3 regions of the Superficieibacter sp. genome follow, and region 1 is predicted to be linked to each of the others. Evidence: riboswitches for the same ligand, from Rfam matches in the RefSeq annotation. Region 1 holds a riboswitch; each other region holds the start of a gene.

Region 1 (5,885 bases):
AAAAGCCGCAGTTCGCCCTGACGGGTATGGATGCCGCTAAGAAGTTTGATGGCTTCCAGCGCCTGGAGCGAGCCCATCACGCCCACCACCGGCCCAACAATGCCCGCCGTGCGGCAGTTGCGCTCCGGCTCGCTCTCATCCGGCCACAGGCAGCGGTAGCAGCCGTGCGTCCACGGTGGCGTCAGCACCATAAGCTGACCCCCGAAGCCGACGGCGCTGGCGGTGATGAGCGGCGTATCGTGGGCGACGCAGGCGGCGTTAATCGCCTGGCGCGTCGCCATATTATCGGTGCAGTCGAGGACCACATCGGCACTGGCTACCGCGTGATGTAGCGCGTCGCCAGCGAGTCGCTGTGCCAGCGCCACCAGTTCAATGTCCGGGTTGAGTCGGGACAAACGTTGCTGCGTAACCTGCGCTTTGGAACGGGCGATGTCATCGGTAGTAAAAGCAATTTGCCGTTGCAGATTGCTCAGGTGTACCTCGTCGTCATCCGCCAGCACCAGCGTGCCGACGCCTGCGCCCGCCAGATAGAGCGCGGCGGGCGAGCCCAGCCCGCCCAGCCCGACAATTAACACCCGGCTGTCGAGCAGCCTTTGCTGTCCGTCGATGGCGATATCTTCCAGCAGGATCTGGCGACTGTAGCGCATAAAATCACGATCGTTCATCGCCTACCCCCGCCAGTTCAAGAAGCTGCATAGTTGCCGCCCGCCAGTCTGTCGCCTGGGTAATGGCGCTGACCACCGCAATGCTGCCGACGCTGGTTGCCAGCACCGCCGGGGCGCGTTCAAGGCTGATGCCGCCAATGGCGACCGTCGGATAATCTGCGAGCCGACGAATATGTTTCGCCAGTTGATCCAGCCCCTGCGGCGCGGAAGGCATTTGTTTCGTCTGCGTCGGGAAGACGTGGCCCAGCGCAATGTAGGAAGGTCGTGCCGCCAGCGCGATGTCGATTTCCATATCGTCATGCGTCGATACGCCGAGCCGCAGCCCCGCCGCCTGGATCGCCTTCAGGTCGGTCGTTTCCAGATCTTCCTGACCCAGATGTACGCCGTAAGCCTGATGTTTAATCGCCAGCCGCCAGTAATCGTTGATAAACAGCCGGGCGTGGTAGCGCCGACCAAGCGCGATAGCGCGGATGACATCGTTCTCCACCTCCTCATCGCGCTTATCTTTGATCCGCAACTGGAGTGTGCGCACGCCCGCGTCCAGCAGACGTTCGATCCACGTCACGCTATCGACCACCGGATACAGTCCCAGCCGGAAGGGGACCGGCGGAAAATCAGGTTGATAACTCATACTTCCTCCTGACGCAGGTAGATCTCGCCGCCTTTTGCGCGGAAGCTGTTGGACATTTCCGCCATGCCGGATTCCTGCTCCTGCTTCGCCGCAAAATCACGGACTTCCTGGCTGATTTTCATTGAGCAGAATTTCGGTCCGCACATTGAACAGAAGTGCGCCACTTTGCCGGATTCCTGCGGCAGGGTTTCATCGTGATAAGCGCGGGCAGTGAACGGGTCGAGCGCGAGGTTAAACTGATCTTCCCAGCGGAATTCGAAGCGCGCTTTTGACATGGCGTTGTCGCGGATTTGTGCTCCCGGATGCCCCTTCGCCAGATCCGCCGCGTGAGCCGCAATTTTGTAAGTGATCAGCCCCTGCTTCACGTCTTCTTTGTTCGGCAGGCCGAGGTGTTCTTTTGGGGTGACGTAGCACAGCATCGCGCAGCCGAACCAGCCAATCATCGCCGCGCCAATGCCGGAAGTGAAGTGGTCGTAGCCCGGCGCGATATCGGTAGTCAACGGTCCCAGCGTATAAAACGGCGCTTCATGGCAGTGCTCCAGCTCTTCCGTCATATTGCGGCGGATCATCTGCATCGGCACATGGCCCGGACCTTCAATCATTACCTGCACATCATATTCCCAGGCGATTTTAGTCAGTTCACCCAGCGTATGCAGTTCAGCAAACTGCGCCTCGTCGTTGGCATCCTGAATCGAGCCGGGACGCAGGCCGTCGCCGAGCGACAGGGAAACGTCGTAGGCAGCGCAGATTTCACAGATGTCACGAAAGCGCTCGTAGAGGAAGTTTTCCCGGTGATGGGAGAGGCACCATTTCGCCATGATCGAGCCACCGCGCGAGACAATGCCGGTCAGCCTTTTGGCGGTCATCGGCACATAGCGCAGCAGCACGCCTGCGTGAATGGTGAAGTAGTCCACACCCTGTTCCGCCTGCTCCAGTAAGGTGTCGCGGAAAGCTTCCCAGGTCAGATCTTCAGCGATGCCGTTGACCTTCTCCAGCGCCTGGTAGATCGGCACTGTACCGATAGGCACCGGGCTGTTGCGCAGGATCCACTCGCGGGTTTCGTGAATATAGCGTCCGGTGGAGAGGTCCATCACCGTGTCCGCGCCCCAGCGCGTAGACCACACCAGTTTTTCCACTTCTTCCTCAATCGAGGAGGTCACCGCCGAGTTGCCGATATTGGCGTTCACTTTCACCAGGAAATTGCGCCCGATGATCATCGGTTCGGATTCCGGGTGATTGATGTTGGCCGGAATAATTGCCCGTCCGGCGGCAACTTCATCGCGGACGAATTGCGGGGTGATATTCTCCGGCAGGCGTGCGCCAAAGCCCTGACCCGGATGTTGTTGACGCAGCACTTCACTGCGGATGCGCTCGCGTCCCATATTTTCGCGGATGGCGATAAACTCCATCTCCGGCGTCACGATGCCCCGACGCGCGTAGTGCAACTGGGTTACGCATTTGCCGCTCTTCGCCCGTTTCGGGGTTAGCAGGCCGCTGAAGCGCAGTTCGTCCAGACCGTCATCCGCTAGCCGCGCTTTGGTGTACGCGGAGCTACGGTCGGACAGTTCTTCACTGTCATCCCGCGCATCAATCCACGGCTGGCGCAGCTTTGCCAGGCCTTGCTGGACGTTGATTTTGACGTCGGGATCGCCATACGGACCGGAGGTATCGTAGACCGGGACGGCTTCGTTCTCTTCAAACTGCGGGTTGTCTTTAGCGCCGCCGATAAGCGTCGGGCTAAGCGCAATCTCACGCATCGGGATACGGATATCTGGCCGGGAGCCGGTGATGTAAATGCGCGTGGAGTTAGGGAAGGCGGTGCCTTCAAGGGTATCAATGAAACGTTGTGCGTGCTCGCGTTGTTCGCGGCGGGTCAGTTTAGTGGCAGACATAGCTCATTCCAGAAAGTTAAGGACGTGGCTTGTCAGACAACGGATGGAGTAATGGATGTACTTTGCCCGTAAAGGCAAAGCCAAAAGCAGAATTACTCTTGTTCCCTTCGCAGGTATTAACCTGATCAGGTTCCGCGGATCCCGAATGAACGGTCTCAGCCTAAAATAGGCACTCCGACAAGAAAAACCCCCGCAGGGGTGTATACAAATTACGCGTTAATGTTTAAGAACTCAAGCAGGTCGTGCGACGTTGCTTTCGTCATTGGCGCTTTCACTCAGGTTGTAATCAAACGCCAGTTGGATCAGTTTATCTTCCAGCGTAAAGCGTGCCGCCAGCGCTTCACCAATAGCGGAGAGCGCCTGCTGAAACTCGAGGCAGTTATCATGATCGATAGCGCTTTCAAGACTGGAATCGTAGTAACCCATGATTTCCTGAGTGTTAGCTTCCAGTTGCGGATACAGTTTGGTGGCGGCGATAAGTGGGCTTGCCCCTTCCATTTCATTGACAATGCGTTCATAAATACTGAAATGACCGGCGGAAAGATAATCAACGAGGTTATGGCAGAAATCATCAAGCGCTTTTTCGTCGAGTTGGGTGATGGATTCTTTGCCTGGCTTAAGGCCCACAAGGTTGTAGTACGTCACAAGCAACTGCTTGCGCACCTGTAGCCAGCGATCGACGAGGTCATTACTTCCCCCAACGCGCTCCGTTAGTCTTTCCAGGTGGTTTAGCATAAATGACCCCGTAAAATTAAGATTAGAAAAATTGTTCACTAAAGATGTGAAAATAATGTTACCAACATGCCAGTGAAACTAAGGTTGTGCAAGTGATTATGGACCGTATTATCGAGAAGTCAGATTGCGGCTGGTGGATAGTCAGCCATGAACAAAAATTATGGCTGCCCACCGGAGAATTACCACACGGCGAGGCAGGAAATTTTGATCTTGTGGGTCAGCGCGCACTCCATATCGGCGAATGGGAAGGCGAAGCGGTATGGCTGGTGCAGCAGGGGCGTCGTCATGAGATGGGATCGGTGCGTCAGGTCATCACTCAGGATGCCGGATTATTCCAGTTGGCCGGGCGCGGCGTGCAGCTTGCCGAATTTTACCGCTCGCATAAATTCTGCGGCTACTGTGGTCATGCCATGCATCCCAGCAAGACCGAATGGGCGATGCTGTGCAGCCATTGTCGCGAACGCTACTACCCACAAATCGCGCCGTGCATCATCGTGGCGATACGTCGCGGCGACGCCATTTTGCTGGCCCAGCACACGCGCCATCGCAACGGCGTTTATACCGTGCTGGCGGGCTTCACTGAAGTGGGCGAAACGCTGGAGCAAACCGTCGCCCGCGAGGTCATGGAAGAGAGCGGCATTACCGTGAAAAATCTGCGCTATGTGACCTCCCAGCCGTGGCCGTTCCCCCAGTCGTTGATGACTGCATTTATGGCCGAATACGATAGCGGCGAAATCGTCATCGACCCGAAAGAGTTGCTGGATGCAGGCTGGTATCGCTATGACAACTTGCCGCTGCTGCCTGAGGCGGGAACCGTGGCGAGACGCCTGATCGAAGATACCGTGGCATTGTGTCGGGCAGAGGACGCCTAGTTTCTTATATACTGTCCGGCATAACGTAAAAGGAAATCATAATGACCGAACTGAAGAACGATCGTTACCTGCGCGCGCTGCAACGTCAGCCTGTTGATGTCACACCGGTATGGATGATGCGCCAGGCCGGGCGCTATTTGCCGGAATATAAAGCGACGCGCGCCCAGGCGGGCGATTTTATGTCGCTGTGCAAAAACGCTGAGCTGGCCTGTGAAGTCACCCTGCAACCGCTGCGCCGCTATAAGCTGGATGCGGCGATCCTCTTCTCGGATATCCTGACCATCCCGGACGCGATGGGGCTGGGTCTGTATTTTGAAGCTGGCGAAGGCCCGCGTTTCACCTCGCCCATTACCTGCAAAGCCGACGTCGACAAACTGCCGGTGCCCGATCCTGAACTGGAGCTGGGCTACGTTATGAACGCTGTACGCACCATTCGCCGCGCGTTAAAAGGCGAGGTGCCGCTAATCGGTTTTTCCGGCAGCCCGTGGACGCTGGCAACCTACATGGTCGAAGGCGGCAGCAGTAAAGCCTTTACCGTTATCAAAAAGATGATGTATGCCGAACCGCAAACGCTGCATCTGTTGCTTGATAAGCTGGCGAAAAGCGTCACTTCGTACCTGAATGCGCAAATCAAAGCAGGCGCACAGTCGGTGATGATTTTTGATACCTGGGGCGGCGTGTTGACCGGGCGCGACTACCAGCAGTTCTCGCTTTATTACATGCATAAAATTGTCGATGGTCTGCTGCGTGAAAACGAAGGCCGACGCGTGCCGGTGACGCTGTTTACCAAAGGCGGCGGTCAGTGGCTGGAAGCGATTGCTGAAACCGGCTGCGACGCGCTGGGCCTCGACTGGACGACTGATATTGCCGATGCGCGCCGTCGCGTCGGCGACAAAGTAGCATTACAGGGCAACATGGACCCGTCGATGCTTTATGCCTCTCCTGAACGCATTGAAGAGGAAGTGGCGACTATACTTGCAGGTTTCGGCCAGGGTGAAGGCCACGTCTTCAATCTTGGTCACGGCATCCATCAGGATGTCCCACCGGAACATGCAGGCGTATTTGTCGAGGCGGTTCACCGTCTCTCTGC
Region 2 (5,885 bases), on a different contig from region 1:
CCGTCTGTCTTTATTATTGCCACGCCAGCGTCTGCTGTGGATTGCCCCGCTGATCGGCGGTGTGGCGGTGGTGGCACTGGCGGCGGCGATCCGCCATCCGTCAATGCCGGTCTATGCTGACATCCTCCTGAAGGTCGTCACCGGTCACTGAGTGAATTCCCAATAGCGACGAGGCGCTGGCGCGGCCGCTGAGCAGCGCGCGGGTTTCCCCATCCCAGGCGATTCTGCCGTCGGCGACGACCAGCGAGCGCGGCGCAATGCGCGCTGCATCTTCCACGCTGTGCGATACCATCAGCAGCGTCAGATGCTGGCGACGGCAGACGTCGCTCACTAACGTCAGCATTTCCTGACGCAGCGCCGGATCGAGCGCCGAAAACGGCTCATCAAGCAGCAGCACCGGCTGCTCGCGCACCAGGCAACGCGCCAGTGCCGCCCGCTGACGCTGACCGCCGGAAAGCTCTCCCGGCAGGCGCTCCAGCAGCGACTCAATGCCCATCTGGCTGGCGATCAACTGCAATTTCTGCCGCTGCGCCTCGCTAAGTTTCAGCCCCGGATGCAAACCCAGGCCAATATTCTGCCGCACCGTCAGATGGCTAAACAGATTATTTTCCTGAAACAGCATCGACACCGGACGGCGCGCGGGCGGCGTGTGAGTGTGAAGCTGATTTTCAATCAGGATGGTGCCGCTTTCCGGTTGCAGAAAACCGGCAATCAGATTGAGCAGCGTGCTTTTGCCCGCGCCGCTCGGTCCCAGCACCGCCACCTGTTCACCCTGCTTAAGCGACAGAGTGAAGCGCATCGGCAGATGCTGATAAAGCCAGATAACATCAGTAAGTTTCAGCATGGCGTCCCGGAAGTTTTTCAATAGCGGTAAAAAGCGCAAAGCACAGTAGCAGCAGGAGCAGCGCGGTTACGGCCCCTTCCTGGCTGCGGTAGGAGCCGATTTGCTGATACAGGTAAAACGGCAGCGTGCGGAAATCCTCATTGCCAAACAGCGCCACCACGCCAAAGTCGCCAATTGACAGTACGCAGGCAAAAGCCAGCGCCTGGGCCAGCGGGCGCTTCAGCGCACGCAGCTCCACCACTTTCAGGCGGGTAAAGCCTTCCATGCCCAGAGACTGGCACAGCAGGGTGTAACGGGCGGTGAGATCGCGCATCGGATTTTCCAGCACTTTCAGCGCGTAGGGAATGGCCATCAGCGCGTTGGTGAAAATAACGATGCCGTCTGCCGAACCCGGCAGGCCGATGCTGTTACTGAGCAGCAGAAAGAAGCCCGTCGCCAGCACGATACCGGGCATGGCGAGGATCAGCATCCCGGAAAGCTCCATCGCCTGACCCGCCAGCGGACGGGCGCGGGCGCGAAGCTCGCGGCTGCTCCACAGCAGCATTACGGTGAGGATCACGCAGAGCACGCCCGCTGCCAGCGCAATGCGCAGCGACGTCCACAGCGCCTGCCACATCGCGGGCTGGGCCAGCACGTCAGGCAAGTCGCGATTGAGTCCCTCAACGATCACCGCCAGCAACGGCGGTAACAGCAGCAGCAGGGCACCGACGATCAGCAGCGCGTCGGCAAGACGGCTGAAGCGTCGATCGTCGGGATCGCGCCAGCCCTGAAGATGCGAGTTTCCCACGGCAATCGCTTTGCTTAGCCGTTGGCTGAGCAGCACCAGTCCGAGGCAGCAGACCATCTGGATCAGCGCCAGCATTGCCGCGCGCCCGGGATCGTAATCAAAATTCAGCGCCTGATAGATCGCCAGTTCAATGGTCGTCGCCTGCGGCCCGCCGCCCAGCGACAGCACGGTGGCAAAGCTGGCGAAGCAGAGCATGAAAATCAGCGCGGCGATGGGGGGGATCTGGCGACGCAGCCACGGCCACTCGACCAGCCGGAAGAAGTCGTAACCGCGCATCCCCAGTTGCGCCGCCAGTTGCCGCTGCTCGCCGGGGATTTGCTCCAGCGCCTGAAGCAGCAGGCGGCTCGCCATCGGCAGATTAAAGAATACGTGCGCCAGCAGAATGCCCTGTAGTCCGTAGGGAGAAAAGGTCCACTCCAGCCCCAGCGCCTGAAACAGCGAGGCCAGCCAGCCCTGCCGCCCGTAGACGCTCAGAATGCCGAATACCGCGACCAGCACCGGCAGGATCAGGGTCATGGCGCACAGGCGCAGCAGCGCCAGCCTGCCGGGAAAGCGGCGGCGGTACAGCGCACGGGCCAGAAAGATCGCCGGAACCACCGACAGCAGCGCCGACAAAAACGCCTGCCAGAAGGAGAAGCGCACCACGTGCCACAGGTAGCTGTCCGCAAACAGCGTGCGCCAGGCCGCCTGCGGCGCGCTGAACCACAAGGCCAGGAATGCCGCCAGCGCGACCGCCACCATCAGGGTGGCGGCACTCAGACCCGGCAGCATCCAGCCCGGAATTAGCGGCTGACGGCGCGTTGCCACTGGCTAATCCATGACTGACGGTCGGCTGCGACCTGTTGCGGGGTAAATTCCAGCGTGGTTTTGGGTTTCGCCAGCGCGGCAAACCCGTCCGGCAGGGTGACGTCAGCGACCGGATACATCCAGTTACCGGTCGGAATGGCGTTCTGGAAAGCAGGCGAAACCATAAAGGTGAGGAACTTTTTCGCCAGTTCCGGCTGCTTGCTGGCTGCGGTGCGCGCGGCGACCTCAACCTGCAAATAGTGGCCTTCGGCAAAATCCGCCGCCGCATACTGGTCTTTTTTCTCTTCGATGATGTGATAGGCCGGGGAAGTGGTGTAGCTCAGCACCAGGTCGCTCTCACCTTTCAGGAACAGGCCGTAGGCTTCGCTCCAGCCTTTGGTGACGGTGACGGTTTTCGCCGCCAGTTTCTGCCAGGCTTCCGGGGTTTTATCGCCGTAGACTTTTTGCATCCACAACAGCAGGCCCAGACCCGGCGTGCTGGTACGCGGATCTTCATAAATTACCCGCCATTTCTGGTCACTTTCTACCAGTTCCTTCAGGCTTTTCGGCGGGTTTTTCAGTTTGTTTTTATCGTAGACGAAGGCGAAATAGCCATAATCGAACGGCACGAAGGTGTCGTTGTTCCAGCCGCCAGGCACCTTGACCGCGCTTGCCGGGACGTCGCTTTTGGCAAACAGTTTGGTCTGGGTGGCGGCTTCCAGCAGGTTGTTGTCCAGCCCCAGCACTACGTCAGCTTTGCTGTTTTTGCCTTCCATGCGCAGACGATTAAGCAGCGATACGCCGTCCTCCAGCGTCACGAATTTCAGTTCGCACTGGCAGTCGGCTTCAAAGGCTTTTTTGACCACCGGCCCCGGTCCCCAGTCTGCGGAGAAAGAGTCGTAGGTATAGACGGTAAGAACAGGTTTAGCGAAAACGGGCGCGGCGACCAGCGCCAGCAACGGCAGATATTTTTTCAACACTTTGCACCTCAGTCGATGGGTGGCAAAGGATTTTGAGCACCAGCCTCAAATCCCTTCGCCGGCATTATCCGGATCAGGTTCGACGGGTATTTTCTCAGCCTTACGCGGCACCCCGTTGAGAACGTCATCAGTGTAATAATTTTGTGAGTTTTCTGAAAGCTTTATGGTTCCGGCGGCGCAAACCAGGCCGATTTAAAATCGAACCAGCCCAGCGTGTTCATGCGCAGACCGCGCATACTGCGCTGTCCCTGAATGATTAGCCAGTGGTGGATCAGCGGCACGATGGCCTGGCTGGTCAGTAACTGCTGGCACCAGACTGCCAAATCCATTTCACCCGCGTGCCAGCGCGTGGCGTCTTTCTGCCAGTCGATGGGAATGCAGTGCTGGATCAACGGTACTTCATACAGGTGCGAGAAAAGCGAGAAATCGAGCGGCAGGGTAAAATTGGCGCTGTTGAGCCAGATGTCGCTGATTGCATCGCCCCGGTGCCATTCATCATAGTCCACCTCGTTGATGTCCAGTTTTACCCCGTGCTCCGCCAGCAACCGCGCCATAATCTGCGCAATAATATGATGTTCGACGTGATCGCGGTAATAGGTCATCGTCACCGCTTCCAGGCCCGCCGGTTTTTCGCAGCGTTCACTGTGAGCGTGATGCCAGCGCGGCAGCAGTCCATAGGCCGGGAACCAGCGGTATTTATAACTATCTTCAGCGTGATAAAGGAGGCTGGCGGGGGCAAGGATATAGCTTAGCCACTGGCGCACCGCCATGTTTGACCCGCGCGGCGAGCGGGCATCGAACAGCAGATAGTAGCAACCCTCTTCGAGACGACTCTCTACCGCTTTTTCCCCGTCCGGCGATCCCTCCAGCATCAGGCTGCCGTTAAGTTCTTCGCTAAGATCCGGCAGCACCCAGACATTCACCTCATCAATCAGCGCCCGGTAGCCAAAATAGTCGTCGAACGCGTGAATTTTCAGCTGGTTCTGGTTATTGCGCCCGACGGCGTAGGGGCCGGTGCCAATCGGCTGGCTGGCGAAGCGGCTCATCGTTTCCCACTCGCGGGGCAAAATCATGGCCGGCGTATTTCCCAGCAGCCAGGGCAGCCAGCGGTCCGGCTGGCTGAGATGAATATCCAGCGTCCAGGCGGTGGGGGAGTGAATGCGGGTGATGTGCGCATACAGCGGCTGGGGGTTGATTCGGCTGAGCGAGGCGATGACATCCTCCATCTCCAGTTCGCGCCCGTGATGAAAATGAATGCCGGGACGTAAAAAAAATCGCCAGTGCAACGGAGAAATTTGCTGCCAGTGGTGGGCAATGTCCGGTTCCAGTTCCCCGTTTTCCTCATTTATACGCGTCAGCGCGCTAAAGATTTGTCGCGCCATATGGGTTTCTGAACGGCGCAGCGCGCTGCCGGGAAGCAGATTTTTCATCGGCCGATAGTAGAGCACGCGCAGAATATGCCGCCCCTGACGGAAGCTGCGCCCAAGATGGGAGACCAGCATCTGGCGGACAGTGGCTTTATCGCCCACCAGCTGGACCAACTGGTCGATACGATCCTGCTCCAGCAGGTCTTCCGCCCGCTGCTGCTGGAGCGCCAGCCCGGTATACAGGAACGTCAGGCGCGAGCGCTTGCCGCGTCCGGCCTCGGCTTCCCAGGTCAGCCAGCCGCGGGCCTGCATGGTATTCAGCAGGGTGCGCATATGCCGCCGCGAGCAGCTCAGCAGTTCTGCCAGCTCGTTCAGGGTGGTCTCCTGCGATTTGCCGTCGCAGCATTGCCACAGGCGGATGAATTGTTGTTGTAGACGGCCAGAGGACATAAAAGAGGAACTCCCGCTAAAAACCCAGCAATTTATTTATCCCCATATTAAGACAATAATCATCAGCGATGAAGCAAGGAGGTGGAATATGAAGGGGTCTTTCATTCGTCAGTTTTATCTGCGCTATTTTATTGCGACACAGGGAGTGTCCTGGCTGGCCCGTCAGAGCGCACTACAGCGGCTCCGGTTGCTTGAGGAACTGATGCAGTGGGACGTTACAGACCGGACCTCTGAAAACTGATTTGCAGACATCATGTGTGACTGAGTATTGGTGTAAAATCACCCGCCAGCAGATTATTTCTGCTGGCTTTTTTCGTTTTCATTCTTGTGCGTAAGGGACTTTTCATGCTCTGGGTAATGACGATGGCACGGCGGCTCAACGGAATTTATGCCGCATTTATGATCGCAGCGTTTATGGTAGGTATCGCCGGGGCGCTACAGGCTCCAACGCTCAGTTTGTTTCTGAACCGCGAAGTGGGGGCCGAACCGTTTTGGGTCGGTTTTTTTTACACCGTTAACGCCATTGCCGGGATACTGATTAGCCTGCTGCTGGCAAAGCGCTCCGACAGCCAGGGCGACCGGCGAAAACTGATTGTCTTCTGCTGCCTGTTGGCGGTCGTCAATGCGCTGCTGTTTGCGTTTAACCGCCACTACCTGACGCTCATTACCTG
Region 3 (5,885 bases), on a different contig from region 1:
GCAATTCGTCGTTACGGCCTGCCCGATGAAGGTTTTGGCGGATACGCCGCGCAGCGTATTCGTGGGGCAATTCTTGATGAACTCAGAAGCCTTGACTGGCGGCCGCGCCAGTTGCGGCAAAAGTTCCATCATATCAATGATGTTATTCGTGCACTCAGGCGAACGCTTGGCCGCGATCCGCAGACCCAGGAGCTGGAAGCTGAAGGGGTCACCGCTGCCGATTATCGAGAATATCTTAGTCTTGAAGGCGCAAATACGCTCGCCAGTCTGGATGAACTCCTTTGCAGCGATGACCGTTCTTTACCGCTTCAGGGGCGCAAACTCGAAGAGCAGGTGATGACTCAGCATATGCTGAGTAAGGCCCTGACACAGTTATCAGAAAAAGAAAGACACATTCTTTCTTTGTATTACCAGCAGGATATGAACTTAAAAGAAATATCACTGGTGCTGGGTTTGACAGAGGCAAGGATTTGTCAGTTGAACAAAAAAATTGCCGAAAAACTCAAAGAGTATTTCTTTCAGAGTTGAATTTTATTGAATAAATATGAGCCTGATAGTCGGGCTCGCAGAGGATATCATGCAAAAAATATTTGGTTTATTCGTTGTTCTTGGTTGCGTGTTTGGTGGCTATTTTGAATCAGGTGGTCAACTTGTTGCTATTTGGCAGCCTGCGGAAATTGTTATTATTTTAGGTGCCGGATTTGGTGCGATGATTATTGGCAATCCTCTGCATGTGTTAAAAGAAATTGTTCACCAGATTAAAGGTGTTTTAACTAAAAAGAATATGGGGCCGGAGTTTCAGCGCCAGTTGTTAATGTGTCTTTATGAACTTCTGGAAATGGTACAGTCCGGGGGGCTACGTGTTCTTGACCAACATATTGAACAACCGGAAGAGAGTCTGTTATTTCAGAAACATCCTCTGATCCTCAAACAAAAACGTCTGGTGGCTTTTATCTCAGATAACTTTCGATTGATGGCAATGGGTAAAATTGAGGCGCATGAACTCGAAGGGATTATCGATCAGGAACTGGCTGCGGTAGAAGATGAATTGATGGCGCCATCGCGTTCTCTGGCGCGTACAGCTGAAGCTATGCCCGGGTTTGGTATCTGTGCTGCGGTGCTGGGGATTATTATCACCATGCAGTCCATTGATGGCTCCATTGCCCTGATTGGTTTAAAAGTGGCGGCGGCGCTGGTGGGAACATTCCTTGGGGTCTTTTTCTGTTACTGCTTTATGGACCCACTGGCGAACGCCATGGAGCAACAGGCGCGTGCGGAACACTCACTGCTGGAATGTGTGCGTACTGTACTGGTTGCTCAGGCAGGGGGAAAACCGACGCTGCTGGCTGTGGATGCTGGACGTAAGCTCCTGCATCTTGCCTCCAAACCGACCTTTGCGAATCTGGACGCGTGGGTTAATGCGATGCTGGAGACAGAGGAATAATGCGCCAATCGAACAGACGCGGTCGGGATCAAAAGACCACGATTATCCGGCGGCAAATAAAAAAGAGCCACGGCGGTCATCATGGGGGAGCATGGAAAGTGGCCTTTGCGGATTTTACCCTGGCGATGATGGCGCTGTTTATGACCCTGTGGATTGTTAACAGCGTCAGTAAAAAAGATCGTGAAAGTATTGTTGCAGCGCTTCATGGACACTCCATTTTTAATGGCGGGGGTATCGCTCCGCTCAACAACCTGGGTAAGAAACATATTGTTAATGGCACTAACAGCCGGGGAAATAAGCAAGGGGCCAACAGCGATAAAGTGCTGAGCGCCCGGGTCGATGAGGATAGCGCCAAAAAAGCGCTGGACACGACGAAGAAAATGGCGCTGTTGAAACAGAAATCTGTCAGAGAATTGGGTGAACTGGCAACCAGCATTAACGATATTGCGCTCAGGGCGCATATGGAATCTAACCTTGAGATGGAAATTGTGCCACAAGGTCTGCGCATCCTGATCAAAGACAATAAGAATCGCAGTATGTTTGAACGGGGAAGCGCCAAAATCATGCCGTTCTTCAGCGCGTTGCTCACCGAACTGACGCCCATTTTTGACTCTCTGGATAATAAAATCATTATCACGGGCCACACGGACGCGATGCAGTATAAGCAGAATGCCTACAACAACTGGAACCTCTCCGGTGACCGGGCGCTGTCGGCCAGGCGGGTGCTGGAACAGGCGGGGATGCCAACGGACAAAGTGATGCAGGTGAGTGCAATGGCCGACCAAATGCTGCTGGATACCAAAGATCCTACCGGTGCTAATAATCGCCGTATCGAAATTATGGTGCTCACTCAGTCAGCCTCCGACACGCTGTATCAGTTCTTTGGCGCGCAAGGAGAGAAAATTGTCAAGCCAATAGCCAGCCAACTGGAGGCGGGCGAAAAGCCACATATTGCGCTACCTGCGTTGAAAATACAAAACAAGCACGGATGAAGGAGCACACCCCGTCGTTTTTTCTTATGGCTATTTAATTTTACCTTGTTTAAATAGCCTTACAGTACAAACTTGCATCACCAGGCGACTTCCCCTAAGCTGGTCATTAATAAAGAAATGTAATCTACATGACTCGGGGTGCCCTTCTGCGTGAAGGCTGAGAAATACCCGTATTACCTGATCTGGATAATGCCAGCGTAGGGAAGTCTGACTCCTGTACAGAAGTCCTTCTTCAGCGTCTGGCAGGAGCATAACTATGCAACCTGACCTGCACAGCCGCACCGCTGCGGCGCACGCGTTACCTCTTTTCCGTCGTCGTTCCCCGCTTGTTCACTGCATGACAAATGACGTCGTGCAAACCTTTACCGCCAACGTCCTGCTGGCGCTGGGCGCATCCCCGGCGATGGTGATTGATGCGCAGGAGGCCGCGCAGTTTGCGGCAATCGCCGATGCGCTGCTGATAAACGTCGGCACCCTGACCGAAGAGCGCGCGCAGGCCATGCGGGCGGCGGTCATCAGCGCCAGCGCCGCGCAAAAACCCTGGACTCTCGATCCGGTGGCGGTCGGTGCACTGACCCTGCGCAGCCGCTTTTGCCATGAGCTGTTAACGCTGCGGCCCGCCGCCATTCGCGGTAATGCGTCGGAGATCCTTGCCCTCGCCGGAGCCAGCGCGGGCGGACGCGGAGTGGATACCACCGACACGGCAGCGGCGGCGCTGCCTGCTGCTCAGGATCTGGGGCGGTCGTTCTCGACGATTGTGGTCGTGACGGGCGAAGTGGATTACATCACCGACGGTCAGCGCACGCTGGCGGTCAGCGGCGGTAATGCGCTGATGACCCGCGTGGTGGGTACCGGCTGCGCGCTCTCCGCCGTGGTTGCCGCCAGCGGTGCGCTACCCGGTGACCGGCTTAGCAACGTGGCCTCTGCCTGCGCCTGGTTCAAACAGGCCGGATCGCAGGCTGCCGGACACAGCGGCGGCCCCGGCAGTTTTATTCCGGCCTTTCTTGATGCGCTGTGGACGCTGGAAGGGGAGGTGCAGGCATGAAACGAATCAACGCATTAACCATTGCCGGAACCGATCCCAGCGGCGGCGCGGGCATTCAGGCCGATCTGAAAACCTTCTCGGCGCTCGGCGCTTACGGCTGTTCGGTTATTACCGCGCTGGTGGCGCAGAATACCCGTGGCGTACAGTCGGTGTATCGCATCGAGCCGGATTTCGTCGCCGCGCAGCTTGATTCGGTCTTCAGCGATGTGCGCATCGATACCACCAAAATTGGGATGCTGGCGGAAACCGATATCGTTGAGGCGGTAGCGGAGCGTCTTCAGCGCTACCAGATCAAAAACGTAGTGCTGGATACGGTCATGCTGGCAAAAAGCGGCGATCCGCTGCTTTCTGCGTCGGCGGTCGCCACTCTGCGCAGCCGTCTGCTGCCGCAGGTTTCACTGATCACCCCCAACCTGCCGGAAGCCGCCGCGCTGCTGGATGCGCCTCATGCCCGCACCGAGCGGGAAATGCTGGAACAGGGCCGGGCGTTGCTGGCGCTGGGCTGCGGTGCGGTGCTGATGAAAGGCGGGCATCTCGACGACGCCGAAAGCCCGGACTGGCTGTTTACCCCTGACGGCGAACAGCGGTTTACCGCCCCGCGGGTGAATACCAAAAACACCCACGGCACCGGCTGCACGCTTTCTGCGGCGCTGGCCGCGCTGCGCCCGCGCCATTCCCGTTGGGCCGACACGGTGCAGCAGGCCAAAAGCTGGCTTTCTGCGGCGCTGGCGCAGGCCGATACGCTGGAGGTCGGGGAGGGAATTGGCCCGGTGCATCATTTTCACGCGTGGTGGTAGGCATTCGGCTCCCGGCGACTGATTAACCCGGCAAATGTGTGGGTATCCCCGGCACCTGCGACGGGGGCAGCCAATATCAGGATGAGCGCGGGCCGGGTAAGCACGGGCTGGCGGTCAAGAAAATGCTCAGATTTTGACGCGCGTGATATACTGCCAGCAGACCCGGACATGGAAAAAAGACAAATGGAACAAGCGCATATCCAGCTGATTGAGCAGCTAAATGAGCGAATGACGGCGGCGGATAATACACCGCTGTACCTGAAATTTGCCGAGACGATAAAAAATGCCGTGCGCAGCGGCGGGCTGGCGCACGGCAATATTTTGCCTGGCGAGCGCGATCTCAGCCAGTTGACCGGCGTTTCGCGCATTACCGTGCGCAAGGCTATGCAAACCCTGGAAGAAGAGGGCGTCGTGACGCGGGCGCGAGGCTACGGGACGCAAATCAATAATATCTTTGAATATTCGCTGAAGGAGGCGCGCGGCTTTTCCCAACAGGTGGTGCTGCTCGGCAAAAAGCCGGATACCCTGTGGGTGAATAAGCGTATCGTTCCCTGCCCGGAAGAGGTGGCGCAGCGGCTGGCGATTGAGACCAACAGCGACGTGTTCATGCTCAGGCGCATTCGCTATGTTGATGATGAGGCGGTGTCGATTGAAGAGTCGTGGGTGCCCACGCATCTTATTCACGATGTCGATGCGATCGGCGTTTCACTGTATGAGTATTTTCGCAGTCAGCATATTTTCCCTCTGCGTACGCGTTCATGGGTCAGCGCACGCATGCCGGATGCCGAGTTTCAGTCGCATATTAAGATGGATGACACCGTGCCGATGCTGGTGATCAAGCAGGTCGCGCTCGACCACCAGCAGCGGCCCATTGAATACAGCATCAGCCACTGCCGTAGCGATCTATACGTTTTCGTGTCGGAGGAGTAACTCCTCGCGCGTCGGCGCACAGTCGCCGCCGCGATGTCCCACCACCCATGAGGCCACCGCGTTGCCCAGCAGCACCGCATCGGCCAGCGACCAGCCGCTTGCCAGACCTGCCAGCGTACCGCCCGCGTGGCTGTCGCCCGCGCCGATGGTGTCCACCACCGTTGTCGGGAAAGCCGCCGCCGTACCCTGGCCTTCGGCGCTGAAATACCACGCGCCCGCTTTATCGTGACGCACGATCAGCGGCGAGCCGAATTTTTGCAGCCAGTCTTCACCAAACGCGGGCATTTCCGGGCGCAGGTTAAACGCTTCGGCGGCGATCTCTGCCTCCTGACGATTGAGCGAAATAATCGGCTGGCAGGCCATAATCCGCGCCATCAGCGGGGCGGGGATATCGGCGATGCGCGGGCCAAAATCGATAAACGGCGTCACTTCCTGCAACGTTTCCAGCCAGCCGACCAGCAGCTCACCGCAGGACGAGGCGAGCTGGTAGCCGGAAAGTGAAACCAGACTGCCCGGTGCGACGTCAAGCCGGGCCAGCCAGTCGGCATTCCACGCATTTTCCACGCCGCTGAAGGACATAAACGTGCGCTCGCCGTCCGGCTCGACCAGCGCCAGGCACCAGCCGTTGTCGCCGCTGGCGTTATCGATCAGGCTGGTCAGCCCCTCTTTTGCCAGAT

What was found. Region 1 has a riboswitch for thiamine pyrophosphate ahead of thiC (phosphomethylpyrimidine synthase ThiC). Riboswitches for the same ligand answer to the same signal wherever they lie in the genome.
Region 2: it holds a riboswitch for thiamine pyrophosphate, as region 1 does, so the genes downstream of both, thiB (thiamine ABC transporter substrate binding subunit) here and thiC (phosphomethylpyrimidine synthase ThiC) in region 1, are expected to answer to the same signal.
Region 3: it holds a riboswitch for thiamine pyrophosphate, as region 1 does, so the genes downstream of both, thiM (hydroxyethylthiazole kinase) here and thiC (phosphomethylpyrimidine synthase ThiC) in region 1, are expected to answer to the same signal.

What each region holds. Positions count from the first base shown of each region.
Region 1 is NZ_DAMAPU010000023.1:5,834-11,718, reverse strand. Features, by position in the region: gene RT197_RS21325 (HesA/MoeB/ThiF family protein) at 1-665, opposite strand, end outside; gene thiE (thiamine phosphate synthase) at 652-1,296, opposite strand; gene thiC (phosphomethylpyrimidine synthase ThiC) at 1,293-3,188, opposite strand; TPP riboswitch at 3,274-3,375, opposite strand; gene rsd (sigma D regulator) at 3,420-3,923, opposite strand; gene nudC (NAD(+) diphosphatase) at 4,022-4,795, shown strand; gene hemE (uroporphyrinogen decarboxylase) at 4,837-5,885, shown strand, end outside.
Region 2 is NZ_DAMAPU010000007.1:127,896-133,780, forward strand. Features, by position in the region: gene RT197_RS14660 (DedA family protein) at 1-151, shown strand, start outside; gene thiQ (thiamine ABC transporter ATP-binding protein ThiQ) at 101-844, opposite strand; gene thiP (thiamine/thiamine pyrophosphate ABC transporter permease ThiP) at 828-2,438, opposite strand; gene thiB (thiamine ABC transporter substrate binding subunit) at 2,414-3,397, opposite strand; TPP riboswitch at 3,430-3,522, opposite strand; gene sgrR (HTH-type transcriptional regulator SgrR) at 3,559-5,214, opposite strand; gene sgrT (glucose uptake inhibitor SgrT) at 5,303-5,455, shown strand; gene RT197_RS14690 (sugar efflux transporter) at 5,560-5,885, shown strand, end outside.
Region 3 is NZ_DAMAPU010000005.1:52,982-58,866, reverse strand. Features, by position in the region: gene RT197_RS11465 (FliA/WhiG family RNA polymerase sigma factor) at 1-528, shown strand, start outside; gene motA (flagellar motor stator protein MotA) at 578-1,444, shown strand; gene lafU (putative lateral flagellar export/assembly protein LafU) at 1,444-2,436, shown strand; TPP riboswitch at 2,561-2,657, shown strand; gene thiM (hydroxyethylthiazole kinase) at 2,693-3,481, shown strand; gene thiD (bifunctional hydroxymethylpyrimidine kinase/phosphomethylpyrimidine kinase) at 3,478-4,278, shown strand; gene RT197_RS11440 (GntR family transcriptional regulator) at 4,462-5,208, shown strand; gene RT197_RS11435 (PfkB family carbohydrate kinase) at 5,182-5,885, opposite strand, start outside.